Regions from separate parts of the Kocuria sp. CPCC 205263 genome, predicted to be linked through region 4. Evidence: riboswitches for the same ligand, from Rfam matches in the RefSeq annotation. Region 4 holds a riboswitch; each other region holds the start of a gene.
What was found. Region 4 has a riboswitch for S-adenosylmethionine ahead of RF647_RS02425 (methylenetetrahydrofolate reductase). Riboswitches for the same ligand answer to the same signal wherever they lie in the genome.

Region 1 (7,034 bases), on a different contig from region 4:
CGCGCCACTGGGCCGTGCCCACGACCACGGCGCCGCCGAGCACGTCGGAGTGCCCCCCGATGTACTTCGTGGTGGAGTGCACCACGGCGTGCGCGCCGAGCTCGAGGGGGGTCTGCAGGTACGGGGACGCGAAGGTGTTGTCGACGACGAGCAGCGCCCCGGCGTCCCGGGCCAGCTGCGCCCACGCCGCTACGTCGGCGATGCCGAGCAGCGGGTTGGACGGCGTCTCGAGCCACAGCACCTTCGTGGTGCCGGGGCGCACGGCCGCCCGGACGGCGTCGAGGTCCGTGATCTCCACGGGGGTGTGCCCGATGTCCCACGGGGCGAGGACCCGGGTGATCAGCCGGTTGGTGCCGCCGTAGCCGTCGGCGCCGAGCACGATGTGGTCGCCCGGGCGCAGCACGGCGCGCAGCAGGGCGTCCTCGGCGGCGATCCCCGAGGCGAACGCGAACCCCCGCTCGCCGCGCTCCAGGGCCGCGAGCTGCTCCTCGAAGCCGCTGCGGGTGGGGTTGGAGCCGCGGCTGTACTCGTGCCCGGCGCGCAGCACGTTGATCCCGTCCTGGGCGAACGTGGAGGTCTGGTAGATCGGCGGGATGACCGCCCCGGTCAGCGGGTCGGGCTCCTGGCCGGCGTGGACGGCGGTGGTCGTGAAGCCCCGGTGGCGGGTGCGGGTCTCGGTGGGGGACGTCATGGCGGGGCTCACTTCCGGGTGGTCTGGACGGCGGTGACGACGGTGTCGAGGGCCTGGCCGAGGTCGGCCACGAGGTCCTGGGGGGACTCGAGGCCGATGGACAGCCGGATCGTGGTCTCGGCGATCCCGCCGGCCCGGCGCTGCTCGGGGGTCAGGCGGCAGTGCGTCATGGCCGCCGGGTGGGCGACGAGGCTGCGGGTGTCCCCGATGTTGGCGACCAGCTTGAACAGCCGGAGTGCGTCGATGAACGGGCCCACGGCGCCGTCCGGGGCGGCGAGGTCGAAGGAGAACACGGAGCCGGTCCCGCGCGGGAAGTCCCGGGCCGCGATCCCGGCGCCGGGGTCCCCGGGCACGCCGGGGTGGTGGACGCGGGCGACGGCGGGGTGCCCGGCCAGGAACTCGGCCACCGCCAGCGCCGAGGCCGTGTGGCGGGCCACGCGCAGGTCGAGGGTCTCGGTGCCCTGCAGGATCTGGCTGGCGTTGAACGGGGAGAGCGTGGTGCCGAGGTCGTGCACGTACTTCGCCCGGACCAGGTGCAGGTAGGGGCTGGCGGCGGCGCACTTGTCGACGAGGCTGAGCCCGCCCCAGCGGGCGCGGGCCTGGGTGAACTGCGGCCACTTGTCCGGCCGGGCGGACCAGTCGAAGGTCCCGCCGTCCACGACCGCCCCGGCGAGCGCGTTGCCGTGCCCGCCCAGGAACTTGGTGGCCGAGTGCACCACGATGTCCGCGCCCTTCTCCAGCGGCCGGTACAGGGCCGGGGACGCGAGGGTGTTGTCGACGACGACGGGCACCCCGGCGGCCCGGGCGACGTCGGCGATCCCGGGCAGGTCCGGGAGGGTGGCCAGCGGGTTGCCGATGGACTCGAGCAGGAACGCGCGGGTGTCGGGGCGCACGGCCGCGGCCCACGCCCCCGGGGCGGTGGGGTCCACGAAGGAGACCTCGATGCCGTAGTCAGCGAAGGAGTCGGTGAGCAGGTCCACCGTGCCCCCGTAGAGCTTCTCGGATGCCACGAGGTGCTTCCCGGCGCCCTGGCCGAGCAGGGCCAGCAGTGCGACGGCCACGGCGGACTGGCCCGAGCCGGTCGCCACGGCGCCCGCGGCGCCCTCGAGGTCGCTGATCCGCTGCTCGAGCACGGCCACCGTGGGGTTGCCGGTGCGCGTGTAGGTGAAGCCCGCCCGGGTCTGGGCGAACATCTGCCGGGCCGCCTCGTAGTCCGGGAACTCGAAGGCCGCGGTCTGGTAGATCGGCACCGTCAGGGTGCGCTGGGTGACCTGGTCGTGGGTGCCGGCGTGGATCTGCCGGGTCGCGAGGTCGTGGTCGGTCACGGGGATGGACATGGCGCTGCTCCTGTGCCTTGCTCTTACCCGCACCGGTCATCCGCGCGGGCCCGGTGGGCACGTCGCGGAAGATGCAGGCCGCTTCCTCATCCGAACCACCCAATGAGCATGGGGTTGGTGCGTGACCAAGTCGGAGCTTGGCGGTCACGTCTCGTGAAGCTGGAACAACACTATGCGCAGAGGTAGTGGGTGTCCCTCCGCGACGGAAGATGACGACCGTGACGGTTCGTGACGCCGGCCGTGCGCGCCGGGCCCGGCGCGGGCCCTCGCGTCAGGCCCGGGTGTCGATGTCCTCGAAGATCAGGAACGTCTGGGTGTCCACCACACCGGGCAGCTGCTGGACGTGCTCGAAGATCACCTGCCGCAGGTGCACGGTGTCCACGGCCCGCACGAGGAGCATGACGTCGAAGTTCCCGCCCACCAGGGCGATGTGGTGCACGGCGGGGATCGCCTGGAGCTGGGCGCACAGCTCCCGCCAGGTGTTCTGCTGGAGCTTGAGCGTCACGTACGCGGAGGCCTGCAGACCCGCCCGGACCGGGTCGATCACGGTGCTGAAGCGCAGGATCACCCCCTCGTCCCGGAGCCGGTTGATCCGGGCGTAGGCGTGGGCGCGGGAGACGTGCACGGCCGCGGCGATCGCCGTCACGGACTGCCTCGCGTCCCGGGACAGCTCCGCGAGGATCTTCCGGTCGGTCTCGTCCAGCGGCACGGGGGTCGAGGGCACGGCGGGCTCCTTCGGGGCGGGTCGGGCGCGGGGCCCGGAACGTGTCGGACGAATGCGTGTGCTCCACGCCACACTAGAACATTTCGTCCACGCGCGGTGCACTGTCCGTCTCAGACTTCTGCATTTTCCCCGCTCTGTGGATACGAACCATGCCCGGTTCCCATACTGGGGAGACAGAGCCGCACCACCTTCCTGCCCTCCCCGGACCGCGGCCGCACCGGGGACCGACCGAGGGGACACCATGAGCCAGACCGTCGAGACCCCCGAGGACCCGATCCTCCGGGCCTCCCAGAGCTTCGGCATCACGCCGGAGCAGTACATGCTCCCGGCCCGCGGCGAGATCCGCATGGTCGACCCGGGCGGGCGGCTGCTCGCCCCAGAGGAGCAGGGCACCGGCCCCGGCCACGAGTACCCGCTGCCGGCCCCGGACGTCCTGCTGCGCGCCTACGAGAAGCTGGTGGTCGGGCGGCGGGTCAACGACCAGAACTCCGCGCTGGTCCGCCAGGGCCGGATGGCCGTCTACCCGTCCAGCCACGGCCAGGAGGCCTGCCAGGTGGCGGCCGCCCTGTGCCTCGGGGAGGGCGACTGGCTGTTCCCCACCTACCGGGACACCGTGGCGGTCATGACCAAGGGCGTGGACCCGATGCAGGTCATGGCGATCTTCCGCGGCGAGTGGCACAGCGGCTACGACCCGTACGAGCACTGCGTGGGCATCCAGTCGACCCCGCTCACCACCCAGCTGCTGCACGCGGTGGGCGTGGCCCACGCCGCCAAGCTGCGCGGCGAGAACACCGTGGTCCTGGCGATGTGCGGGGACGGCGCCACCAGCGAGGGCGACTTCCACGAGGCCCTGAACTTCGCGGCCGTGTTCAAGCTGCCGGTCGTGTTCTTCGTGCAGAACAACGGCTACGCGATCTCCGTGCCCCTGTCCCAGCAGTCCGCGGCCCCGAGCCTCGCCCACAAGGCGGTGGGCTACGGCATGGCCGGCGAGCGCGTGGACGGCAACGACCTCGTGGCGCTGCTCGCCACCCTGCGGCGCGCCGTGGACCTGGCCCGCTCCGAGTCCGAGCCCCTCCTCGTGGAGGCGCACACCTACCGCATGCAGGCGCACACCAACGCCGACGACGCCACCCGCTACCGGGACGACGCCGAGGTGCAGGAGTGGATCGCCAAGGACCCGGTGACCCGGATGCGCGCCTACCTCGGCGCCGATGGCGTGCTCGACGACGCGGCGGAGCAGCGCATCGCCGCCGCCGCCGAGGACGTCGCCACGGCCCTGCGCGACGGCATGAACGCCGACGTGGAGATCGACCCGCTCGAGCTGTTCCGCCACGTCCACACCGAGCAGACCCCGCAGCTCGCCGAGCAGGAGCAGTTCCTGGCCGCCGAGCTCGCCCGAGAGGAGACCGGACAGTGAGCACCCTGCACGCCCCCGCCCCGGCCGGCGAGGCCCCGGCGGCCAAGCCCGCCACCTTCGCCCAGGCGCTCAACACCGCCCTGGCCGACGCGCTGGCCGCCGACCCCGCCGTCGTCGTCTTCGGCGAGGACGTCGGCACCCTCGGCGGCGTCTTCCGCATCACCGACGGGCTGACGAAGCGCTTCGGCCGCACCCGGTGCTTCGACACCCCGCTGGCCGAGTCCGGGATCGCCGGCATGGCCGTGGGCATGGCGATGAACCGGATGCGCCCCGTCATCGAGATGCAGTTCGACGCCTTCGCCTACCCGGCCTTCGAGCAGGTCGCCTCGCACATCGCGAAGATGCACAACCGCACCCGCGGCGCCGTGCGCCTGCCGATCGTCATCCGGATCCCCTACGCCGGCGGCATCGGCGGCGTGGAGCACCACTGCGACTCCTCCGAGGCCTACTACGCCCACACCCCGGGCCTGAAGGTGTTCACCCCCGCCACGGTCGAGGACGCCTACCTCATGCTGCGCGAGGCGATCGACTCGGACGACCCCGTCGTGTTCTTCGAGCCCAAGAAGCTCTACTGGTCCAAGGCCCCCGTGGACCTGGCCGAGCTGAGGGAGCGCTACGAGAACGGGGCACCCGAGCGCCGGGAGGGCCGCGCCGTCGTCGCCCGCGCCGGCGAGGACGCCACGCTGCTGGCCTACGGGCCGTCCGTGCCGACCGCCGTGGCGGCCGCCGCGGCCGCCGCCGCCGAGGGGCGCTCGCTCGAGGTCGTGGACCTGCGCAGCATCGTCCCGTTCGACGACGAGACGGTCGCCGCGTCGGTGCGGAAGACCGGGCGCGTGGTGGTCGTGGCCGAGGCGCCGGGCTTCGCGTCCGTCGCGGCCGAGATCGTGGCCCGCGTCCAGGAGCGCTGCTTCCACTCCCTGGCCGCGCCCGTGCGTCGCGTGACCGGGTTCGACATCCCGTACCCGGCGCCCAAGCTCGAGGAGCACTACCTGCCCAGCGTCGACCGCATCCTCGACGCCGTGGACGACCTGCAGTGGGAGGACCGACCATGACCGTGAAGACGTTCACCCTGCCGGATCTCGGCGAGGGACTGACCGAGGCCGAGCTCGTGAGCTGGCTCGTCCAGGTGGGCGACACCGTCGCCGTGGACCAGCCGATCGCCGAGGTGGAGACCGCCAAGTCCGCCGTGGAGGTGCCCTGCCCCTTCGCCGGGACCGTGCACCAGCTGCACGGCGCCTCGGGGCAGACCCTCGACGTCGGCGCACCGCTGATCTCCGTCGACACCGGGGACCGGGCCGGGACGCCCGCCCCGCAGGGCGGCGGCCCCAAGGGCGGGCAGTCCTACCGGGAGGAGGAGCGCGCCGGGGCGGACCCCGCGGCGGCCGCCGAGGCCTCCGCGGTCGCCGCGGCCTCCGACGACGAGGCCGGATCGGGCAGCGTGCTCATCGGCTACGGCACGCCCGCCGGCGGCACGGCCGGACGCCGGCGCCGGCCGAAGCGGACCGGTGCCACCGGCCCGGCCGCCGGCTCCGCCGCCCGGCCGGTCCCCGAGCCCGCGCAGGCGGCGGAGCAGACCGCGGCCCAGGCGGCGCAGGCCGCGGGCGCCGCCCACGACGCGATGGCCTCGGCCCCGCGCCTGGCGCCCACGGTCGTCTCGCCGATCGTGCGCAAGCTGGCCAAGGACCGCGGGGTCGACATCTCCACCGTGCGCGGCTCGGGCCCCGGCGGGCTCATCCTGCGCCGGGACGTGGTGACCGCGGCGGCCGCCACCGCCGCACCGGCCGCGCGGGAGAGCACGGCCCCGTCGTCGTCGGCCCCCGCCCCGGTGCCGTCCACCACCGCGGCCCCGTCCGCCGTGGACGCCCGCACGGGGCTCGGGGTCGCGGAGCGGGTCCCGGTCTCCGGGATCCGCAAGGTCATCGGGCAGGCCATGACCCGCTCCCGCGCCGAGATCCCCGAGGCCACCGTCTGGGTGGACGTGGACGCCACGAGGCTCGTGGAGCTGCGCGCCGAGCTCAAGGCCCAGGACCCCGCGACCGCCCCGGGGCTCATGGCCCTGATCGCGCGGTTCGTGCTCGCCGGCCTGGCCCGCCACCCCGAGCTCGCCACCCGGATCGAGACCCGCGAGGACGGCAGCCAGGAGATCGTGCGCTTCGACGGCGTGAACCTCGGCTTCGCGGCGCAGACCGACCGCGGGCTCGTGGTGCCGAACATCCGCGGCGCGCACACCCTGAGCGCCCGCGGGCTCGACGCCGAGCTCCGGCGACTCACCGAGCTCGCCCGCTCCGGCAAGGCCGGGCCCGCCGAGCTGTCCGGCTCCACGTTCACCCTCAACAACTACGGGGTGTTCGGCACGGACGGGGCCGCGGCGATCATCAACCACCCGGAGGTCGCGATCCTCGGGATCGGCCGGATCATCGACCGCCCATGGGTGGTCGACGGGCAGCTGGCCGTCCGCAAGGTCACCCAGCTCTCCCTCGCCTTCGACCACCGGGTGTGCGACGGCGGGACCGCCGGCGGCTTCCTGCGCATGGTGGCCGACGCGGTGGAGAACCCGGTGTCGGTGCTCGCGGACCTGTAGCGGCCCGCGGGCCCGCCGCCCGCCAGGAGTCGCGTCCGGCGCCACCCCCATCGCGAGGAGTCGCGTTCGGCCGGTATCGCCGTCACATGTCGACAGAACGCGACTCCTCGGCCGGTGGCGGAGACAGAACGCGGCCCCTCGGTGCCGGGGCCGGTGGCTCAGCGCCGGTCGGCCGGGGCGTCCCGGCAGGAGGGGTCGGGGTGGTGGCGGGCACCGAGCAGGTGCGGGCCCAGGTCGGCGACCGTCCCGGCGCCCATCAGCTGCATGCTGATCCGCACCTCCTC
Region 2 (7,034 bases), on a different contig from region 4:
GTGGGCCAGCACCTCGGGGGAGTCCTTGTCCCGCATCCACTCGTACGGGTCGGAGAACACGTGACCGTGGAAGGCGCGCTCGACGGGCTGCTGGCGGATCTGCGGGGGAAGAACAGTCATGGTCCCCATCCTAGGGAAGACGTCCCAGGCGGGGAGGAGCGGTCCGGGCGGGCCCGGGGGGCGCCCGGCGCGGGGTGCGCGGGGCGGCCGGCGGGCCGGTGCCAGAATGGCCGCATGAGCACCCCCGCCCACCTCGCCCCGCGACCGCCCGCCTTCGGCTCCACCCGCGCCGACCTGTGGCTGCAGGTGCTCCTGGTGCTCGGGGTGTCCCTGGGCGCCTCGGCTCTCTGGGCGGTGCTGTCCCTCGCCGAGCACCTGGCGCGCGGACCGCTGTCCGAGGCGCAGGCCACGATGAACCCGCCGCTGAGCCCGCAGCCCCTCATCGACCTGCTGCGCCAGCTCACCGGGATCGCCCTGGACCTGGTTCCGGTGCTGCTCGCGCTCTACCTGCTCGCCGGCTCCGCCGGCGCGCTGGGCACGGTCCGCCGGCGGATCGGCCTCGACGCCCGGATGCCCCTCCCGGACCTGGGCCTGGGCACCGTGCTCTTCCTGCTCATGGGCCTGGGCACGCTGGCGCTCTACGGCGCCGGCCGGGCCCTGGGCGTCACCGCGGAGGTGACCACGTCCGGGCTCGCCGCGCACTGGTGGACGGTGCCCGTGCTGCTGCTCTCGGCCGTGCGCCACGCCCTGGTCGAGGAGGTCGTGGTGGTCGCGTTCCTGACCGACCGACTGACCCGCATCGGGTGGAGCTGGCCGGTGGTGCTGGTGGTCACGGCGCTGTTCCGCGGCAGCTACCACCTCTACCAGGGGATCGGGCCCTTCCTCGGCAACGTGGTGATGGGCCTCGTCTTCGCGGAGCTCTACCGGCGCACCGGCCGGGTGATGCCCCTCGTCGTCGCGCACTTCCTGCTGGACGCCGTCGGCTTCCTCGGGGCCGCCCGGCTGCTGGGCTGAGCCTCACCCCGCGGTGCTCGGCCTCAGATCGTGACGGCGCCGTCCGGGGTGCTGAACGTGACGGAGAGCACCCCGGGCGTGCCGTCCGGATAGCGCCAGTCGACCTCGAGGTCCTCGAGCGCGGTCTCGACGGGGGCGCCCAGCCACTCGGTGACCCGCTCCGGGGCTCCGGCGATGGCCATCCCCGCGAGCCCGACGTCCGTGATCCGCGCCTGGGACGGGTGCATCTCCGGGGCGGAGTCGAAGTGGATCATGAACGGCAGCTGCGGATCGGCGATCAGGCCCTTGACGCCGATCTGGTGCCACTCCAGGCACCGGCCGTCCGGGAACACCCGGTGGCCGGGCACGGAGCGGCGCCCCAGGCGCTGCTCGAAAGGGGCGAGGTCCTCGACCTCCACGACCCAGCCCAGCCAGCCGCCGCCGGCGGCGGACCGGGCGCGCACTGCCTGGCCGAAGGGCGCCTTCTCCGCCGCCGGGTGCTGGAGGACCTCGACGACCTCCACGTACTGGTGGTTCGTGAGCGGCAGGATCATGTTGCGGGTGCCGAAACGGGGGTGCACCCCGCCCTTGACCGGTTCGATCCCGAGCTGGTCGGCGATGCGCTCGGTGGTGGCCTCCAGGCCCTCCGGGCGGCAGGCGTAGGACACGTGGTCGACTCTCATGGGCACATCGTGGCACCCTGTGAGTTTCGTCTCCAAATCGGTCCGCGGCGCGCCGGGCACCGTGCGGGCGACACCCCGGCCGGTGCGTCACGCCCGGCCCCGGCTTGACGCCGTGCGGGCCTGATCCGGAGAATGCTGTCCAGGTCATGAGCGCCAGCGTCCAAGCCCCAGCTAGCTGGCCGGCAACCCTCCACCGCGGTGGGGTGCCCTGGGTGAAGACCAGGCTCCTCGCGACCGGCGAGCGAGCAAGCGCGGGTCCCCGGCGCCCGGCCGTTCCCGGCCGCACCGCCTCGGCCGGGACGGGACCCCTGAGATCCACAAGGAGTCCCACGGCATGTCCGATCTCCCCGCCTCCAGCACCGACGCCTCCGCCGCCAGCACCGACGTGGCCGCGGCCGAGCGCCCCACCCCCGAGAACCCCGGGGGCTGGGCCTTCGAGACCCGGCAGATCCACGCGGGGCAGAGCCCCGACCCGGTCACCGGCTCCCGCGCCCTGCCGATCCACCAGACCACGTCCTTCGTCTTCCCCGACGCCCAGGCCGCCGCCGACCGCTTCGCGCTCGCCGAGCTCGGCCCGATCTACACGCGGATCGGCAACCCGACCACGGAGGTCGTGGAGAACCGGATCGCCGCCCTGGAGGGCGGCGTGGGCGCCCTCATGCTCAGCGCGGGGCAGTCGGCGACGACGTTCGCCGTGCTCAACGTCGCCGGCGCGGGCGACCACCTCGTGGCCAGCCCCAGCCTGTACGGCGGGACCTACAACCTTTTCAAGTTCACGCTGCCCAAGCTCGGCATCGAGACCACCTTCGTGTCCGACGCCGACGATCCCGAGGCGTGGCGGCGGGCGGTCCGGCCGAACACGAAGGCCTTCTTCGCCGAGACGATCCCGAACCCGCGCAACGACGTCCTCGACATCGAGACGGTCTCCGGGATCGCCCACGACCACGAGGTCCCGCTCATCGTGGACAACACCGTGGCCACCCCCTACCTCATCCAGCCCCTGCGCTGGGGCGCGGACGTCGTGGTGCACTCGGCCACCAAGTTCCTCGGCGGGCACGGCACGGCCATCGGCGGCGTGATCGTGGACTCCGGGGCCTTCGACTACGGCCGCTACCCGGACCGCTTCCCCGGCTTCAACCAGCCGGACGAGTCCTACGGCGGCCTCGTCTACGCCGAGGCCCTGGGCGCGGAGGGGCCCTTCGGCGTCAACCTGTCCTACATCCTCAAGGCCAGGGTGCAGCTGCTGCGCGACCTCGGCTCGGCGATCTCCCCGTTCAACGCGTTCCTCATCGAGCAGGGCATCGAGACGCTGTCCCTGCGGATGGAGCGGCACGTGGCCAACGCCGGGACGGTGGCCCGCTGGCTCGAGGCCCGCGAGGACGTGCGCTCGGTGTCCTGGGCCGGGCTGGGGTCCTCCCCGTGGCACGAGCGGGCGCAGAAGTACGCGCCCCGGGGCGCCGGGTCGATCCTGGGCTTCGTCCTCGACGGCGGCCGGGAGGCCGGGGCCGCCTTCGTGGACGCCCTGACCCTGCACTCGAACGTCGCCAACATCGGCGACGTCCGCTCCCTCGTGATCCACCCCGCGTCCACCACGCACAGCCAGCTCCTGCCCGAGGAGCAGCTGGCCGCCGGCGTGGAGCCCGGCTTCGTGCGCCTGTCCGTGGGCCTGGAGCACATCGACGACATCCTGGCGGACCTGGAGCAGGGCTTCGCCGCGGCCGCGGCCGCGCAGGGAGGACAGGAGTGACCGTGACGGTCGTGAGGGGCGCCGGCGCCGGGACCGCCGTCCGCGAGGACGGCGTGCCGCGGGTCGCCGGGATCGGCGAGCTCGAGCTCGAGTCGGGCTTCCGGCTGCCCGACGTCCGGATCGCCTACGAGACGTGGGGGACGCTCGCCCCGGACGCCTCCAACGCGGTGCTCGTCGAGCACGCCCTCACCGGGGACACCCACGTGGCGGCCGGCCGGGCCCGCCCCGGCGCCCCCGAGGCCGAGCGGCGCGCCGCCGAGAGCGGCGGCTGGTGGGAGGGCCTGATCGGCCCCGGCGCCGCCATCGACACGGACCGGTGGTTCGTGGTCTGCACCAACATCGTGGGCGGCTGCTACGGGTCCACGGGCCCGGCGACCCCCGCGCCGCCGAGCGTGGACCCCGAGGGCCGCCCCTGGGGCTCCCGCTTCCCGCTCATCACCGTCCGGGACTCCGTGCACGCCGAGGCGGCGCTGGCCGACGCCCTCGGCATCGACGCCTGGCGCCTGGTCATCGGCGGCTCCATGGGCGGGGCCCGCGCCCTGGAGTGGGCCGTGACCCACCCGGACCGCGTCCGGGCGTGCGCGGTGGTCGCCGCGTGCGCCCAGTCCAGCGCCGAGCAGCTCGCGTGGGGCCAGGCGCAGAACCTCGCGATCCGCCAGGACCCGCACTTCCGCGGCGGGGACTACTACGACGGCCCGCTGCCCGTCACCGGCCTGGGCCTGGCCCGGCGGATCGCCCACATCACCTACCGCTCGGCCGACGAGCTGCACCACCGGTTCGGGCGCTCGCCGCAGGCCGACGAACAGGTCATCGACACGCACGCCGGCGGGCGGGGGCGCTACCAGGTGGAGAGCTACCTCGACCACCAGGCGTCCAAGCTGGCGGGCCGCTTCGACGCCAACAGCTACCTCGCCGTCAACGAGACGCTCATGTCCCACGACGTCGCCCGGGGCCGCGGCACGCTCGAGGAGGCGCTGTCCGTGACCTCGTGCGAGTGGCTCGTCGCGGCGGTGGACTCCGACCGGCTCTACCTGCCCCGCGAGTCCGACGTCCTGGCCGCCGCGCTGCCCGGGGCCGTCCGGCGGCACACCCTGACCTCGCCCTCGGGCCACGACGGCTTCCTCATCGAGGCGCCCCAGCTCGGCAAGCTGCTCGTGGAGACCGTGCTGCCCGCGCGCTGAGCCGGGACGGGGTCCTCAGCCGTTCCCGCTCGCTCAGCCGTCGGCGGCCCCTCGGCCGTCGCCGGGTGCCTCCCCGGGTCCTTCGCCGGGCGCGACGCCGCCGCCGGGCACGGTGGGGGTGCCGAAGTGCGGCCGCTTCGGCCGGACCTGCGCCCCGGAGCTGGTGCGCCGGATCCGGCGGGCCACCCACGGGCGCAGGTAGCGGTGGGCCCAGACGAGGTCCTCGCCGCGGGCCTGCCGCCAGGACGAGGGCGGGCGGTCGGCCACCACCTCGGGCACGAGGCCGTGCCCGATGCCCAGGGTGTCGAGGGCCTCGACCGCGATCCGGTGGTGGCCCAGGGGCGAGAAGTGCAGCCGGTCGGGGTCCCACATCGCCGGGTCCGCGAGCTCCCGCAGCCCCCACAGATCCACCAGCACGGCGTCGTGCCGGGACGCGACCACGCGCATGTTCTCGTTGTAGACCGCGATCCGGCCCCGGATCCCGCGCAGCACGGGCGTGGCGCCGATGTCCGGGCCGCCGACCAGCACGACCGTCGCCCCGTCCGCCGCGAGCCGGCCCACGACGTCGTCCATCTCCTCGGCGATCCCGTCCGGGTCCCCACCGGGGCGCAGCATGTCGTTACCGCCCGCGCAGACCGTCACGAGGTCCGGGGTCAGCTCCAGGGCCGGCCCCACCTGCTCGTCGACGATCTGGCGGAAGAGCCGGCCGCGGATCGCGAGATTGGCGTAGGACAGGCCGGGGGCGAGGCGGTCCAGCTCCTCGGCGACCCGGTCCGCCCAGCCGCGGTGCCCGCCGGGGGAGCCGGGGTCCGGGTCCCCGATGCCCTCCGTGAACGAGTCGCCGATCGCCACCATGCGACGCCACGGGTGGACGGGAGGTGCGGTGTCCGGGGGCCCCGGCGTCGTCTCGGTCATGCCTCCCGGTCTACCACCGGGCCCGGCGGGCGTCCACGCGCCCGCGCCGCGGACCCCGGGACCGGGTGGCACACTGGTGCCATGACCGACGCCACCGTCCCGACCGGGACCGCCACCCCCTTCGCCGTGTGGAGCAGGGACGCCGACGCCCGCCCCGGCACCCCGCTGCTCGTGCTCCTGCACGGCTACGGCTCGCACGAGCAGGACCTCATGGGTCTCGTCCCGGCCCTGCCGGGCGAGTTCAGCGTGGCGTCCGTGCGCGCCCCCCAGCCCGCCGGGTTCGGCTACCAGTGGTTCCCGCTCGCCGCGGACCTCAGCTTCTCCCTCGACCGGGTGGCCGAGGCCGTGGAGCCCGTCGCGGCGTGGCTGCGGGAGCTGGCCGCGGACCACCCCAGCACCACGCTGCTGGGGTTCTCGCAGGGCATGGCCATGGCCACGTCCCTCGCCCGCCACATGCCGGGCGAGATCGCCGCCGTGGTCGGGCTCTCCGGCTTCGTGGTCCCCGGCGAACATCCCCTGTTCGCCGACGAGGAGCTGCGGGAGCGGCCGCTGCGGATGTTCTGGGGCCGTGACCCGCAGGACCCGGTCATCCCGCAGGAGCTCGTCGACTCCACCGCCGAGTGGGCGCTGGAGCACGCCGACGTCATGAAGGTGCACTACACCGGGGTCGGCCACGGGATCAGCCCGCAGGAGGTCGGGCACGTGCGCGAGTACCTCACCCAGGTGGTGCTGGGGGACCCGGACCGCCCGGTCAGCCGCCCGCGGTGATGCGCACCGAGGCGCCCCCGGCGGAGACGACGTCCCCCGGGTGCAGCTGCCGGCCGCGCCGCGTCTCGACCTCGCCGTTGACCGAGACCTGACCGTCCTCCACCAGGCCCCGGGCGTGCGCCCCGTCCTCGGCGAGGTTCGCCAGCTTGAGGGCCTGGCCCAGCCGGATCATGTCGTCGCGGATGGGCAGTTCGTCGGGGCCGCCGGGCCGCTGGGGAGTCGTCATGCCCCCATTGTCCCAGGTCCCGGCGGTCGGCGGGCACGGCGGGAATTGGCTACCCTGGGACGAGGACGTCGCACGCGGCGTCCTCGTTCGTGACGGCCGACGACGGCCGGTCCCCGCCCGGCGCACCGCCGGGCCACACCACCCACCACGCGCGTCCGCAGCCGGCGGTCGGGCGAGACCCTGGAGGAATCCCACATGGCCCCCAAGTCCACGCTGGACAACGTCATCTCGCTGGCCAAGCGCCGCGGTTTCGTGTTCCAGGCGGGTGAGATTTACGGCGGTTCCCGCTCGGCCTGGGACTACGGGCCCCTCGGCGCGGAGCTCAAGGAGAACATCAAGCACGAGTGGTGGCAGACCTTCGTGCGCGGGCGCGAGGACATGGTGGGCCTCGACTCCTCGATCATCCTCCCGAAGGCCGTGTGGGAGGCCTCGGGGCACGTGGCGACCTTCACGGACCCGCTCGTGGAGTGCACCTCCTGCCACAAGCGCGCCCGCCAGGACCACCTGGTCGAGGCCTTCGA
Region 3 (7,034 bases), on a different contig from region 4:
CAGAAGAAGAGGGTCCACCCCGCCATCCACTCCGCCGCACCGGTGTAGGCGAACGTCTCCATGGTCATCCCCGGCAGCGAGGAGACGTAGTCGCCGAGGTTCTGCACCGTGGCGTCGAGCAGGAACGAGGTCCGGCCGGCCACGAGCACCCAGACGATCAGCGCCACGGCCATGAGCACGTTGAGCTCGGAGAGCCTGCGGATGCCCTTGTCCACGCCCGAGACGCACGAGGCGGTGGCCATCACCACGGCCACGACGATCAGCCCGATCTGCGCCGCGGTCCCCTCCTCGATCCCGAAGAGCAGGTAGAGGCCGTAGTTGAGCTGCACCACGCCGATGCCCAGCGAGGTGGCCACGCCGAAGATCGTGCCGAGCAGCGCCGCGATGTCCACGACGTCCCCCGTGCGCCCCTGCACCCGCTTGCCGATCAGCGGGTAGAGGGCCGAGCGGATGCTCAGGGGCATGTTCCACCGGTAGGCGAAGTAGCCGAAGGCCATGCCCATCAGCGCATACATCGACCAGCCCGTGACGCCGTAGTGGAACAGCGTCCACACCACGGCCATGCGGGTGGCCTCGGCCGTCCCGCCCTCCCCGGCGGGCGGGCCGTAGTACTGGGTGACCGGCTCGGCCACGGAGAAGAACAGCAGGTCGATGCCGATGCCGGCGGCGAAGAGCATCGCGGTCCAGGTGAACAGGTTGTACTGCGGCTTGGAGTGGTCGGGGCCCATCTTGATGGTCCCCTCGCGGGAGAACGCCACGACCAGGACGAAGACCGTCACCACGGTGGCCGTCAGGACGTAGAACCAGCCCATGTTGGTCGCGATCCAGCCGACCACGGCGTTGATCACCGCGGAGGCCTGGTCGGGGGCGAGGATCGCCCACAGGGAGAACAGGATGATGGTCACGCCCGAGCCGGCGAAGACCGTCCGGTTCACGGCCGGCCGGGAGCGCCCGGCGGGTGGGGTGCCGCTCTCGGACGGTGACTGGTGCAGGGCGGAAGTCATGGGACGAGTCCTCCTGGAAGTGGTGATCCGGGTCGGGGAGCACCCGCCGGGTCCAGCGCGGACCGGGCAGGGGCGGGACGTCGTCGTGCCCGCGGACCGGTGCGGCGGCCGAGGCCCGCGCACCGGGATGCTCAACATCGTGTCACCACCCTTCCGGTTGGTAAAGTTCTTTTTCATGAGCACCTCCTCCCGCGAGCGCATCCTCGACGGCGCCCTCGAGCTGATCCGGGGCGGCGGCACGGTCTCCCTAGCGTCGGCCGCGCGGCAGGTGGGTCTGACCAAGCCCGGGGTGATGTACCACTTCCCCACCAAGGAGGCGCTGATGCTCGCCCTGGTGGACCGGGTGATGGACGGCTGGGACGCGCAGATGGCCCGCCGCCTGCCCGGCCCGCCGGAGCAGGTGCCCGCGGAGGAGCGGCTGCGCGCCTACCTCGACTGGTGCCTGTCCGGGGAGGTCGACGAGACCGACCTCGTGATGCTCACCGACCAGCGGCTGCGCGCGACGCTCAAGGAGCGCTGGGTCGCGCGGGTGGAGCCGTGGGTGGACCTGCCCGAGGACCTGCCCGCCGAGCGCCGGAGCCGGCTGCTGGCCGTGCGGCTGCTCGCCGACGGCGTGTGGTTCGCCGACGCCGCGGGCGTCTTCGCCCCCGACCCGCAGGAGCGGGCCCGGGTCAAGGCGGTCGCCGACGAGCTCCTGGAGGGCTGAGCCGTGCTGCGCCGGCTGCTGCTGCTCGCCGCCGTGCTCGCCGAGGTGGCGGCCACGCTGTCGCTGAAGGCGGCTCTGGACGAACCCGCCTGGTACGTGCTCGTCGTCACCGGCTACCTCGCCGCGTTCACCCTCCTGGCGTCCGTGCTGCGCCGCGGCATGCCGGTGGGGGTCGCCTACGGCGTGTGGGCCGCCCTCGGGGTGATGCTCACCGCCCTGGCGGCGGCCGTGGTCTACGGTGAGCGGCTGAGCCCGGCCGTGCTGGCCGGGATCGTGCTGGTCGTAGCTGGCGTGCTGTGCGTGGAGCTCGGCTCCCGCGGCCCCGCCCGGCGCCGTGCCCCCGAGCCGGAGGAGGCCCCCTGATGGCCTGGCTCTTCCTCAGTGTCTCGATCCTCACCGAGGTCGCCGGGACCCTGTCCCTGCGGATGGCCGCCCGGGGCCGCCCCCGCTGGTACGCCGCCGTGGCCGTCGGCTACCTGGTGGCGTTCACCTGCCTGAGCCTCGTCCTGGCCGAGGGCATGGCGCTGGGCGTCGCCTACGGCATCTGGTCGGCCTCCGGCGTGGCGCTGACGGCGCTGGCCGGCCGGGTCCTGTTCCGCGAGCCGTTCACCTGGGTGACGGCGGCCGGGGTGGCCCTGATCGCCGGCGGAGTGCTCCTCATCGAGCTCGGTGCCCCGCCGGTCTGAGCGGTCCCCGGTTCTGAGCGGTTCCCGGTGCCGGGTCGGGTGCGGCGCACCGCCCCGGGTGGTGCGGCGCCGGATCTCGTGTAGAGTAGTCCGCAGTTGTTGAGGTTCGTTTTTGTCTTTCAAGCAGTTCGGCCCACTCGGGTGCAGCAGTTTTTCTGAGAAGACGTTTTCCATGCATCACAACTGTTTTGTTTCTCGAACGTCGGGAAACGTTCATCTCATGAAGGATCAGGTCTCCCATGACTACCGGTATCGTCAAGTGGTTCAACGCTGACAAGGGCTTCGGCTTCATCACCCCCGAGGACGGCTCCAAGGACGTTTTCGCCCACTTCTCCGCGATCAACTCGAACGGCTTCCGCTCGCTGAACGAGAACGACCGCGTCGAGTTCGAGACCCAGGACGGCCCCAAGGGCCCCCAGGCTGCGAACATCAACGTCATCTCCTAAGGATTTTCCGCGGGCTCCGGCCCGTTGATCCTCCAGAACCGTCGTCGGGCTGAGCCCGGCGGCGGTTCTGTCGTCGTACCCGCCGAGCGGCACCGGGAGGAAGCGCCGTGACCGTTCCCGATCCGCTCCCCGCCGCGGAGGAGCCGGAGGACCCCTTCGTGGTGAACCGTGTCTCCGACGCCGAGCTGGACGTCTCCGTGCCGTTCGAGGTTGAGGCCTCCGAGTGGGATTTCGACGGCTCCGCCGACGAGGCCGGCGGCGGCTGGGGCTCGGCGGGGGACTACGGCCTCGAGTGAGCACCCCGCAGGTCCCACCGGCGCTCCGGACGTCACCGTCCTCCCGCACGACGGAGGCCGCAGCCCAACGGGCTGCGGCCTCCGCGCGCTCCTGTCCGCCGGCTATGCCGACAGCGGGAGGGACGAGGGGTGGAGCTTGAAGAACGGGTGCCGTCCGGTCGCCGCGAGGGCTCCGGGAACGAGGAGCTGGCGGTACTTGGCGCACCATTGCGCTGTACCCTCCGTGTGCTCCGCCGCGGCGGCCAGGTCGTCGGCCTCGGGGCTCAGGTACTCCTGCACGTCCCCGTCGGTCGACGTGAGACGGACGAGGTGCAGATCGGGGAGGGCGGTGACGGTCACGTCGATCCACTCCTCGCGCTGGTCGGTGGTGATGGCTGTTCTTTCTTCGGACATGGTCATGTTTTCTCCTGACGTTCTTGCAGGCATCCGATGGCGTTGCCCGCCGCTTCGTCATCCGATCCACCCGGGAACATCGGGTTGGCGTGCAGCGGGTCGGAGCCCCTCCACGGGCCCGCCGGGGATCGTCGATCTCCGGCCGAGGGCGTGGACGCCGCATCTCGAGAAGCAGGTTCAGGCTACCCCGCGGCTCCGACACCTCGACAGGCGAGTCGTGATTTGTGTCACCGAAACGTAATGCGCGGGGTCGTCGCCTGCGCCGTCCCCGGTCCTGCGGGACCCATTCCAGCACAACGATGTGTCGTCGAGATGTCCGAGCGGTGACGCCCCGGGGAAGGCCTGCGCACAGGGGGGTGGCACCGGTTCCTGCCCGGGCGCCGCGCACGGACACGGTTCGGCCGATGTGGTTCAATGGGGAGAGCTTCAAGAGACCCGGTCGGCAAGCTCCGACTTGACCGGGCACCAACCCCATGTTCACGGGTGGTTCGGATGAGGAAGCGGCTCGCATCGCCGCAGCAGCGGTACCCGGTGCGAGCAAGAGCGCACGAAGGATCCCGGTCATGTCCGACCCCCGCCCCTCCGCCGCCCGCACGGGCGCGTTCATCCAGCACTCCCTCGCTGTCCCGGCCACCGGGGACGGGACCCGCCGCGATCCCGCGCCGAGCGTCCCGGCGATCAGCGTCTCCGCCATGAGCGTCGAGGACTACGCCCGCGTGGTGCAGGTCCGCACCGAGTTCGTGGACTTCCTGCTGGCTCCGGCCCGCGGGGAGTTCGCCGCCGCGGCCTGAGGCCCGCCGCCGTGGACCTCCTCCTGGACCGTTCCGTGCTGCTGGGGGTGCGCACCCCGGAGCGCTGTCCCGAGCTGGCCGAGGTCCTGCGCCGGCACGGCCACCGGCGGCTGTTCCTGCCGGCCACGGTGCTCGGCGAGCTGCTCGCCGAGCGGCCCGACGAGACGCTGTGGGCGGAGCAGCTCGAGCTGCGCTTCCCGGGCCGGGTGCTCCCCGCGGACGCCGCCGTGGCCCGGGCGTGGGGAGCACTGTCCGTGACGGGGGCGGCCGACCCGCTCGCCGGGCTCACCGCGGCCACGGCCCTGGTGCACGGGCTGACCGTGCTGACCGCGGAGCCGGGGCGGTACGCCGGCACCGGGGCGCCCGTGCTGGACGCGTCCCCCGCCCGCCGGTAGCCCTCAGACGGCCCGGCGGTGCCGCCGGCCCCGGCCCTGGGCCGAGAGCGCCACGGCGTGCTCGTAGTGCTCGAGAAGCTGCCCGACCAGCACGTCCCACGTCCGGCCCTGGACCGCCGCGTGCGCCGCGACGCCGAAGGCGGCCCGCTTCGCCTCGTCGCCCAGGAGATCGGCCACGTGCCCGCGCAGCGCCCCGAGGTCGCCCGGGGGATAGAGCCAGCCGGTGCGGGAGCGGTCCACGAGGTCGAGGGGACCGCCCCGGCCGGTCGCGACGACCGGCACCCCCGAGGCCATGGCCTCCTGGATCGTCTGGCAGAACGTCTCGAACTCGCCGGGGTGGACGAACACGTCGAAGGACGCCATGATGCGCGCCAGGTCGGCACCGCTGCGGCGCCCGGTGAAGTGGGCCTGCGGGAGCCGGCGGCGCAGGGCGTCCTCCTCCGGGCCCGAGCCCACGACCACCAGACGGGTGCCGGGCAGGTCCGCGACCGTGGAGAGGTCTTCGACCTGCTTCTCCGGGGCGATCCGGCCCACGTAGCCGACGATCCGCCGGCCGCCGCCGACCTCCTCCCGCCACCGCTCGTCCCGGTGCCGGGGGGAGAAGCGGGCGGTGTCCACCCCGCGCCGCCACAGGTGCACGTCCTGGACGCCGTGCTCGGTGAGCTGCCGGACCGCCGAGGTGGACGGCGCGAGCGTGAGCGTGGCGAGGTTGTGCATGGAGCGCACGTGCCCCCACAGGAGCTGCTCGAGGAACGGGGCCCCGTACTTGGCCGCGTAGCCGGGCACGTCGGTCTGGTAGACCGCCACGCACGGCACCCCGAGCTGCTGGGCCGCCAGGATCGCCCGGCGGCCCAGCACGAACGGGGAGGCCACGTGGACCACGTCCGGCCGGAAGCGCTCCAGCTGCCGCCGCACCCGGGCCACGGTCCCGCCGGCCACCCGCACGGCGGGGTAGCCGGTGAGCGGAACGGCGGGCAGCCGGTGCACCGGCACCCCGTCGAGGTCCTCGACGACCTGCTCCGCCGGGCGCCCGAGCGGCGCGGGGTCGTAGGAGGGCGCCACGACCACGACGTCGTGCCCGCCGGCGACCAGCTGCTCGACGACCCGCAGCACCGAGTGGGTGACTCCGTTGAGGTGGGGGAGGAACTGCTCGGCGACCACGGCGACTCTCATGCTCCCGAGCCTGCCGGGGCCGGGCGACCGGACGGCAAGCGGGGCGTGGCCCGCCGGTGAAGGCGCCGTGAAGCCTCGGCCGGGGTGCCGCCCGGGCGTGGGAGGATGGGCGGTGATGAACTCCCTAGGCCTGTCCTCCCCCGCCGTACGCCCGGACCGCCGGGGTGTGCCCATGCCGCTGTGGCTGCAGGGCGCGCTGGAACTCGGCTCCGTGGCCGTGGTGTCCTATTTGCTGGTCCTGCTGACCGTCCTCATGGTGTGGCTCGCCGACGGCTTCGACACCCTCGGCCTGACCGGCGGGTTCGTGCTCTCCGGTCACGTCTGGCTGCTCGCCCACCTCACCCCGCTCCAGGTGGCCCTGGACCCGGGCGCAGGGCTGCCCGCGACCACCGGGACGCTCAACCTCGTCCCGCTCGGGCTGACCCTCGTGCCGTTCGCGCTCTCCTGGCACGCCGGGAGACGGCTGGCCCGCGCCTGCTGGGAGGGCCAGTTCTGGCAGCCGTACCTCAGCGGCCTGGCCGCCTACTCCGCGTTCAGCGCCGCCGCTGCGCTGCTCTTCAGCGGAGGGCAGGTCTCGGCGAGCCCGGCCGCGGCCGCCGTCTTCCCGCTCGTCCCCGTGGCCCTGGGCGGGTTCGTGGGCGCGTACCGGGCCTCCCGGTCGCTGCCGGGACTGATCGGCGTCAACGCCGCCGCGTGGGTCGAGCGCACGAGCCAGTACTCCCGCTGGGCCGGGTCCTACGTGTGGGCGGTGCTGCGCTCCGGCTTCGTCGCGGCCGTGGCCGGGGTCGGGGCCGGGTCCGCCCTGCTGGCCGCCGCCCTGTTCTGGAACTGGAACGACGTGGTGGGCGTCTACCAGCGGCTCGGCACCGGCGTGCCGGGGGACACCGCGCTGACGGGACTCCAGCTCGGCTACCTGCCCAACCTCGCGGTCTACGCCCTGGCCTGGGCCACGGGCGCGGGCTTCGAGCTCGGCTCGGGCACGCACGCCTCTCCGCTGGGCACCGAGGCCGGGCCCGTGCCGCTGCTCCCGGCGCTCGCCGCGCTGCCGCCCGCCGAGCTCCCGGCCTGGGCGCTCGTGGTGGTCGTGCTGCCGGTCCTGGCCGGCGTCCTCGCCGGCTGGTGGTTCCTGCGCGAGGGGGAGAAC
Region 4 (7,034 bases):
ATCCGGGTGCCGCTCATCGACTCGAGCGCCTCGACGTAGGCCCGGGCGTTCGCCGGCAGGTCCTCCAGGGTGCGGCAGCCGGTGATGTTCTCCTCCCACCCGTCGAAGTGCTCGAAGATCGGCTTCGCGTGGTGGAACTCGGTCTGGGTCATCGGCATCTCGTCGTGCCGGACGCCGTCGACGTCGTAGGCCACGCACACCGGGATCTGCTCGATGCCGGTGAGGACGTCGAGCTTGGTGAGGAAGTAGTCGGTGAAGCCGTTGATCCGGGAGGCGTGGCGGGCCATCACGGCGTCGTACCAGCCGGTGCGGCGGGGACGGCCCGTGTTGACGCCGAACTCGCCGCCCGTGGTGCGCAGCTGCTCGCCCATCTCGTCGAAGAGCTCGGTGGGGAACGGCCCGGCGCCCACGCGGGTGGTGTAGGCCTTGATGATGCCGATCGCCCGGGTGATGCGGGTCGGCCCGATGCCCGAGCCCACGGACGCGCCGCCCGCGGTGGGGTTGGAGGACGTCACGAACGGGTAGGTGCCGTGGTCGACGTCGAGGAAGGTCGCCTGGCCGCCCTCCATGAGCACCACCTTGTCCTCGTCGAGCGCCTGGTTGAGCAGGTAGGTCGAGTCCACGATCATCGGGGCGAGCCGGTCGGCGTAGCCCAGGAAGTACTGCACGACCTCCTCGACGTCGATGTCCCGGCGGTTGTAGAGCTTCACGAGCAGCTCGTTCTTCTGCCGCAGCGCGCCCTCGATCTTCTGCCGCAGGATCGACTCGTCCAGGACGTCCTGGACGCGGATGCCGAGCCGGCCGACCTTGTCCATGTAGGCGGGCCCGATTCCGCGGCCCGTGGTGCCGATCGCCCGCTTGCCGAGGAAGCGCTCCGAGACCTGGTCCATCGTCTGGTGGTACGGGGCCACGAGGTGGGCGTTCGCGGAGACGCGCAGCCGGGAGGTGTCCGCCCCGCGCGCCTCGAGGCCGTCGATCTCCTCGAAGAGGGCCTGGGGATTGACGACGACGCCGTTGCCGATCACGGGGACGGCGTTGGGGCTCAGGATGCCCGCCGGCAGGAGCTTGAGCTCGAACTTGTCGCCGCCCACCACCACGGTGTGCCCCGCGTTGTTGCCGCCGTTGGGCTTGACCACGTAGTCCACGCGGCCTCCCAGCAGGTCGGTGGCCTTGCCCTTGCCCTCGTCGCCCCACTGGGCGCCGACGATCACGATTGCTGGCATTGAACGACTCTCCTGCCTGGATGGAACGGGACTTCTCCCGCGGGCCCCGGCGGAGGCTCGCACCGGCCGGGCACGACAACGCCCCTGCGTCGGCCCGCTCCCACCCGCGCGCCCGGGACGGCGCGACGCCGGCAGGAGGAGACCCAGGGGCTCGTACCGTGCAAGTCTAGCGGGCCGTGACCCGGGACCGGCATCCGCCGCCCCGTCCGGCGGCCGCCGCGGTCCGATACCCTCGATGCTCATGAGTTCCCCTTCCACGTGGACCCCGGCTGGGTCCCCGTCCTCCGCGCCCGCGGCCGCCCCGGGCACCCACCTCAAGGCCCGGCACCTCGTGATGATGGCCCTGGGCAGCGCGATCGGCACCGGCCTGTTCATCGGCACGGGCGCCGCGATCCGCACCGCCGGGCCGGCGGTGCTGGTGTCCTTCCTGGTGGCGTGCGTGCTGCTCGTGCTCGTGATGCGGGCGCTGGGCGAGATGGCCGCCGCGGACCCGTCCCCCGGCGCGTTCTCGACCTACGCCGAGAAGGCCATGGGCCGCACCGTGGGACGCACCCTCGGCTGGCTGTGGTGGGCGCAGATCGTGGTGGTGGTCGCGGCGGAGGCCACGGCCGCGGCCCAGCTGCTCACGGAGCTGTGGCCGGTGGCCGAGCAGTGGGTGCTGGCGCTGCTGTTCATGGTGGTGTTCACGGCGATCAACCTGGTGCGGGTGCGCACGCTCGGGGAGACCGAGTTCTGGTTCGCGCTGATGAAGGTGCTCGCGGTGCTGGCCTTCCTCGTGGTCGGGGTCGCCGTGCTCCTGGGCCTGACGGAGGAGCCCTCCCCGGGGCTCGCGAACCTCACCGCCCACGGCGGCTTCCTGCCCCACGGCCCGACCGGGGTGGCCGCCGCGCTGCTCGTGGTGGTCTTCGCGTTCGGCGGCACGGAGCTCGTGACCATCGCCGCCGCGGAGACCGAGGACCCGCAGCGCAACGTGGCCCGCGCCGTGCGCACCATCCTGGTCCGGATCCTCGTCTTCTACGTGGGCGCCGTGACCGTCATGGTCCTGGTGCTGCCGTGGAACGACGAGCAGCTCTCGGTCAGCCCGTTCGTGGCCGTGCTGGAGACCGCCGGGGTGCCCGGTGCGGACGTGCTGATGGCCGTGGTGATCATCCTGGCGCTGCTCTCGGCCCTCAACGCGAACATCTACGGGGCGTCCCGGATGCTCTGGTCGCTGGCCCGCCGCGGCTCGGCGCCGCGGGCCTTCGCCGACGTCTCCGACCGCGGGGTCCCCCGGAGCGCGGTGGTCGTCTCCGTGCTCTTCGGCTTCGCCGCCGTGGTGCTCAACTACCTGTGGCCCGAGACCGTGCTGCTGTGGATGCTCAACACCGTGGGCGCGACCTGCCTGGTCGTCTGGGGGCTCGCGCTGGTCTCGCAGATCGTCCTGCGCCGCCGCGCGGACCGGGACGGCGCCGAGCTGCCCCTGCGGATGTGGGCCTTCCCGTGGCTGTCGTACCTGGCGCTGGCGCTCCTCGCCGGGATCGTCCTGCTCGGGCTGCTCGACGACGCCGTGCGGGGCCAGCTCCTGCTCACGGCCGGGCTGGTGCTGCTCATCGCACTCGCCGCGCGCACCCTCGGCCGGCGGCCGGAGCACCTCCCCCGCGACTGAGCACGGGCTCCCCGGCCGGCCCCGGGCCGCTGCGGCCGGCCGGGGAGGTCGCCGACCACGATCGAGCACCCGGACCCGGACTGGGTCAGCTGGGCGATGTCCATCTGCCCGGTGGTGGTGTGGTGGTCGAGGTGGAAGCCGACCCCGCCCCGGTAGAGCGCGATCACACGGTCGACGTCGCGCACCGGCAGCAGAACCACCTCGAGCGTCCAGTCCACGGTCAGGCCCCGCCCTGCGCGGCCCGCCCGCCCAGCAGCTCCTCGAGCCGCTCGTAGCCCTCGGCCATGCCCTTCTCCATGCCGGATCCGACCATCCCGTCACGGGCCTCCTGGGACGCGTGGACGGTGTGCCCGCGCAGCCGGCACCGGCCGTCGCCCAGGTCCTCGAAGTGCAGGTACTCCAGGTCCACGGCGTCGGGCCAGCCCTCGTACTCGAACGTCTGGACCACGAGCTCGTTCTCGCGCACCGTGTGGAAGACGCCGCGGAAGGCGTACTCCTCGGCGCTGTCCTCGCCGCGCTGGACGAACCGGTAGGCGCCGCCGGGGCGGAACTCGAAGCCGTCGATCCGGGTCCGCAGCCCGCGCGGCCCGATCCACTGCCGGAACAGCTCGGGGTCGGCGTGGGCGCGGTAGACGTCGGCCACGGGGTGGTCGAACTCGCGCTCGAAGTCGATGAAGGGCAGGCCGTCGGGGACGGTCAGGTGCAGTGCGTGTCCCATGGTTCAGTCCTGGGTGTGCTCGCCGCGGTCCGCGGCTCGGGTGTCGAGCACGGCGTCGAGGCGGCGGAACTGCTCCTCCCGGACCAGCCGGTACCGGTCGATCCACGTGGTGAGCGCCTCGAGCCGTGCGGGGTCCAGGTGGACGGGCCGGCGCTGGGCGTCACGGGTGCGCGTGACGAGCTGCGCCTGCTCGAGGACCTGGATGTGCTTCGAGACCGCCTGGAGGGAGATCGCGAAGGGTTCCGCCAGTTCGGTGACCGTGGCCGGTCCACGGCTGAGCCGGGCGACGATGCGGCGGCGGACCGGGTCGGCCAGTGCCAGGAAGGCCCTGTCGAGCTCGTCGTCGCCGGGGTCCACGGTGTTTGTCAACTGATTCCTTGATCAACCTGTTGGTTGTCAAAGACTATGCCGCCCGCCCGGGCCCGGCAAGACCCGAGACCGGATCGTGACGGCCCCGGACCTGCGCTCCTCATGGGCGTCGTCGCCGGTGCGTCGTCGCGCGTCCGTGTTGCGTCCTGTGACGTCGCGGTCGTCACAGTCCGCGCACCGGCGTCTTCTGGGCGCCCGCACTTGGCAGCGCGGCGGGGCAGCCGCTGGAATGGGTCCTGCATCTATCCAGAGCGGCCGAGAGACCTGGCTCGTCGACGCCGCAGCAACCATCCGCGCCCCCGCCACGGGGTGCGCGGAACGGTGCTCCCGCCAGGACCGATGGAGCTGTCGCAGCCTCCCGGGTCCACTCCGGGACGGCTGCTGCCCTCCCTCGGGGTGACCCTTGGAGGAAGAACGTGACACCACGCCCGACCGCCCGGCCGGCGCCGCCGTCCCTGTCCTACGAGCTCTATCCGCCGCGCAGCGCGGCGAGCGCCGACACGCTGCTTCGGACCATCGAGGAGCTCGAGCCCACCCGTCCCGACCATGTCTCGGTGACGTACAGCGGGGACGAGCAGCGCCGGGACAGCTCGCTCGCCCTGCTCGACCACCTCCTGGCGCGCACGAGCCTGCGGCCCCTGGCCCACCTGACCTGCGTCGGCAGCACCCGGGCCGAGCTGGAGCAGACCGTGGCCGCGCTGGTCCGCCGCGGCGTCCGGGGCGTGCTGGCCCTGCGCGGCGACCTCGACCCGGGAGCCGAGCCGGGCGAGCTCCGGCACGCCGGCGAGCTCGTGGAGCTCGTGCGCGAGGTCGAGCGGCGCCACACCGCGGCCCTGGCGGCCGGCCGGCTCGCCGTGGGCGTGGCCGCCTACCCGACCCGGCACCCGGAGTCGCCCTCGTTCCGGCACGACGTCGAGGTGCTGCTGGCCAAGCAGCGCTCCGGGGCGGACTTCGCGATCACGCAGGTCTACTTCCGCCCGCAGCGCTACGAGCGCCTGGTCGCGGCGGCGCGGGCAGCCGGGGTGACGATCCCGATCGTCCCGGGGATCATGCCGGTCACCGACCCGCGGCGGCTCCGGACGCTGTGCCGGCTGGCGGGCCTGGCGCCCCACCCGGGCCTGGCCGCCGCGCTGGAGGACGCGCCCGGTCCTGCCGAGCGGCACCGCGCCGGCGTGGCCTTCGCGGCGCGGCTGGCCCGCGCCGCCCTGGACGCCGGCGCCCCCGGGCTGCACCTCTACACCTTCAACGAGCACCGGGCCGCGCTCGACCTGCTGGAGCACGTGGACCTCCCGCGCGTCCCGCACGTGCCCGTCGCGCTCGACGACCTCCTGCTCCCCGCCTGAGCACGCACCGACCCACCGTTCCGCACGACCCCTCGACACCTCTTCAGGAGACCACCATGACCACTGTCCCGTTCCCCGCCGCCACCATCACCGGCTACCCCCGGATCGGCCGCCGCCGCGAGCTGAAGAAGGCCCTGGAGGCCTACTGGGCCGGGCGCTCGACCCGCGAGGAGCTGGAGTCGGCGGCCGCCGACCTGCAGCTGGCGACCCACCGCCGGCTCGTGGAGCTGGGCCTCGGCGCCCGGGACTCGTCCCTGCCCGCGGCATTCCCCCTCTACGACCAGGTCCTGGACACCACCGTGGCCCTCGGGGCGACGCCGACCCGCTTCGCCGACCTCGCCGATGCCGAGGGCCGGCTCGGCCTCGACGCGAGCTTCGTGCTGGCCCGCGGCGACGCCGGGCGCGCTCCGCTCGAGCTGACCAAGTGGTTCGACACCAACTACCACTACCTCGTGCCCGAGATCGGCCCGGAGACCCCGTTCCGCGCCACCGCCGACCGGCTCGTGGCCGACGTCCGCCGCGCGGCCGCGCACGGCTTCACCGTCCGCCCGGTCCTCGTGGGCCCCGTGTCCTTCCTCCTCCTCGCCAAGGCCGACGACGGCGCCCCCGCGGGCTTCGACCCGCTGCAGCGGCTCCCCGAGCTGCTGCCCGTGTACGCGCGGCTGCTCCAGGAGCTCGCCGCCGCCGGCGCGGACTGGGTGCAGCTGGAGGAACCGGCCCTCGTGGCGGACCAGGACGTCCCCGCCGAGCAGCTCGCCGCATCCGTGTGGGACGCCTACACGGGCCTGACCGCCGTGACCAGGCGCCCGCAGCTGTTCGTCACCACGTCCTACGGCTCCCCCGGGCCGCTACTGCACCCGCTGGCCTGCTCCGGCGTGGAGGCCGTGCACCTGGACCTCGTCAAGGGCGCCGCCCCCACCGCCGAGGAGCTGGAGTTCTTCCGGGGCGAGGACTCCGCCGTGCTCGTGGCCGGCGCCGTGGACGGGCACAACGTGTGGCGGGCCGACCTGGCCGGCCGGCTCGACCAGCTCGCGGAGCTGGCCCGCGGGGGCGCCCAGGTGTCCGTGGCCTCCTCCACGTCCCTGTTCCACGTCCCGCACGACGTGGCCGAGGAGACCCGGCTGGACCCGCAGCTGCGGAGCTGGCTCGCCTTCGCCGACCAGAAGGTCGGCGAGATCGTCACCCTGGCCCGCGGTCTCGCCGCCGGGACGGAGGCGGTCGCGCCGGAGCTGGCCGAGGCGGCCGAGGCCCGCCGCACCCGGCAGGACGCCGCGGGGGTCCGCGACGCGGCCGTGCGCGAGCGCGCCGGTTCGCTGACCGCCGCGGACATCGGACGGTCGGCCGCGGAGGTCCGCCGGAGCGCCCAGGAAGGCCGGTCCTTCACGGCGTCCGGGCCCCTGCCCCCGCTGCCCACCACCACGATCGGCTCCTTCCCCCAGACCGCGGAGGTCCGCACCGCCCGCGCCCGGCACCGCGCCGGCGCCCTGACGGACGCGCAGTACGACGCCTTCCTGCGGGAGGAGATCGAGCGGGTCGTGCGGCTGCAGGAGGAGCTGGGCCTGGACGTGCTGGTGCACGGCGAGCCGGAGCGCAACGACATGGTCCAGTACTTCGCCGAGCACCTCGACGGCTTCGCGACCACCGTCCACGGCTGGGTCCAGTCCTACGGCTCCCGCTGCACCCGCCCGTCGATCCTGTGGGGCGACGTCAGCCGGGAGGGCCAGGGCCTGCGCGGC

Region 1: it holds a riboswitch for S-adenosylmethionine, as region 4 does, so the genes downstream of both, RF647_RS15460 (O-acetylhomoserine aminocarboxypropyltransferase/cysteine synthase family protein) here and RF647_RS02425 (methylenetetrahydrofolate reductase) in region 4, are expected to answer to the same signal.
Region 2: it holds a riboswitch for S-adenosylmethionine, as region 4 does, so the genes downstream of both, RF647_RS04140 (bifunctional o-acetylhomoserine/o-acetylserine sulfhydrylase) here and RF647_RS02425 (methylenetetrahydrofolate reductase) in region 4, are expected to answer to the same signal.
Region 3: it holds a riboswitch for S-adenosylmethionine, as region 4 does, so the genes downstream of both, RF647_RS02660 (hypothetical protein) here and RF647_RS02425 (methylenetetrahydrofolate reductase) in region 4, are expected to answer to the same signal.

What each region holds. Positions count from the first base shown of each region.
Region 1 is NZ_JAVKPV010000011.1:26,193-33,226, forward strand. Features, by position in the region: gene RF647_RS15455 (cystathionine gamma-synthase) at 1-691, opposite strand, end outside; gene RF647_RS15460 (O-acetylhomoserine aminocarboxypropyltransferase/cysteine synthase family protein) at 700-2,028, opposite strand; SAM riboswitch class IV at 2,066-2,187, opposite strand; gene RF647_RS15465 (Lrp/AsnC family transcriptional regulator) at 2,300-2,752, opposite strand; gene RF647_RS15470 (thiamine pyrophosphate-dependent enzyme) at 2,994-4,169, shown strand; gene RF647_RS15475 (alpha-ketoacid dehydrogenase subunit beta) at 4,166-5,221, shown strand; gene RF647_RS15480 (dihydrolipoamide acetyltransferase family protein) at 5,218-6,750, shown strand; gene RF647_RS15485 (alpha-hydroxy acid oxidase) at 6,909-7,034, opposite strand, start outside.
Region 2 is NZ_JAVKPV010000002.1:381,082-388,115, forward strand. Features, by position in the region: gene RF647_RS04125 (S9 family peptidase) at 1-120, opposite strand, end outside; gene RF647_RS04130 (CPBP family intramembrane glutamic endopeptidase) at 235-1,014, shown strand; gene RF647_RS04135 (VOC family protein) at 1,038-1,676, opposite strand; SAM riboswitch class IV at 1,819-1,934, shown strand; gene RF647_RS04140 (bifunctional o-acetylhomoserine/o-acetylserine sulfhydrylase) at 2,011-3,423, shown strand; gene RF647_RS04145 (homoserine O-acetyltransferase) at 3,420-4,604, shown strand; gene RF647_RS04150 (SGNH/GDSL hydrolase family protein) at 4,638-5,519, opposite strand; gene RF647_RS04155 (alpha/beta hydrolase) at 5,601-6,287, shown strand; gene RF647_RS04160 (RNA-binding S4 domain-containing protein) at 6,271-6,513, opposite strand; gene RF647_RS04165 (glycine--tRNA ligase) at 6,709-7,034, shown strand, end outside.
Region 3 is NZ_JAVKPV010000002.1:41,729-48,762, forward strand. Features, by position in the region: gene betT (choline BCCT transporter BetT) at 1-1,004, opposite strand, end outside; gene RF647_RS02630 (TetR/AcrR family transcriptional regulator) at 1,180-1,710, shown strand; gene RF647_RS02635 (multidrug efflux SMR transporter) at 1,714-2,073, shown strand; gene RF647_RS02640 (multidrug efflux SMR transporter) at 2,073-2,396, shown strand; gene RF647_RS02645 (cold-shock protein) at 2,636-2,842, shown strand; gene RF647_RS02650 (hypothetical protein) at 2,950-3,138, shown strand; gene RF647_RS02655 (hypothetical protein) at 3,241-3,537, opposite strand; SAM riboswitch class IV at 3,956-4,081, shown strand; gene RF647_RS02660 (hypothetical protein) at 4,095-4,322, shown strand; gene RF647_RS02665 (PIN domain-containing protein) at 4,334-4,717, shown strand; gene RF647_RS02670 (glycosyltransferase family 4 protein) at 4,721-5,890, opposite strand; gene RF647_RS02675 (DUF6350 family protein) at 6,006-7,034, shown strand, end outside.
Region 4 is NZ_JAVKPV010000001.1:508,097-515,130, forward strand. Features, by position in the region: gene RF647_RS02405 (adenylosuccinate synthase) at 1-1,223, opposite strand, end outside; gene RF647_RS02410 (amino acid permease) at 1,459-2,868, shown strand; gene RF647_RS02415 (SRPBCC family protein) at 3,089-3,586, opposite strand; gene RF647_RS02420 (helix-turn-helix transcriptional regulator) at 3,590-3,943, opposite strand; SAM riboswitch class I at 4,195-4,301, shown strand; gene RF647_RS02425 (methylenetetrahydrofolate reductase) at 4,372-5,298, shown strand; gene metE (5-methyltetrahydropteroyltriglutamate--homocysteine S-methyltransferase) at 5,355-7,034, shown strand, end outside.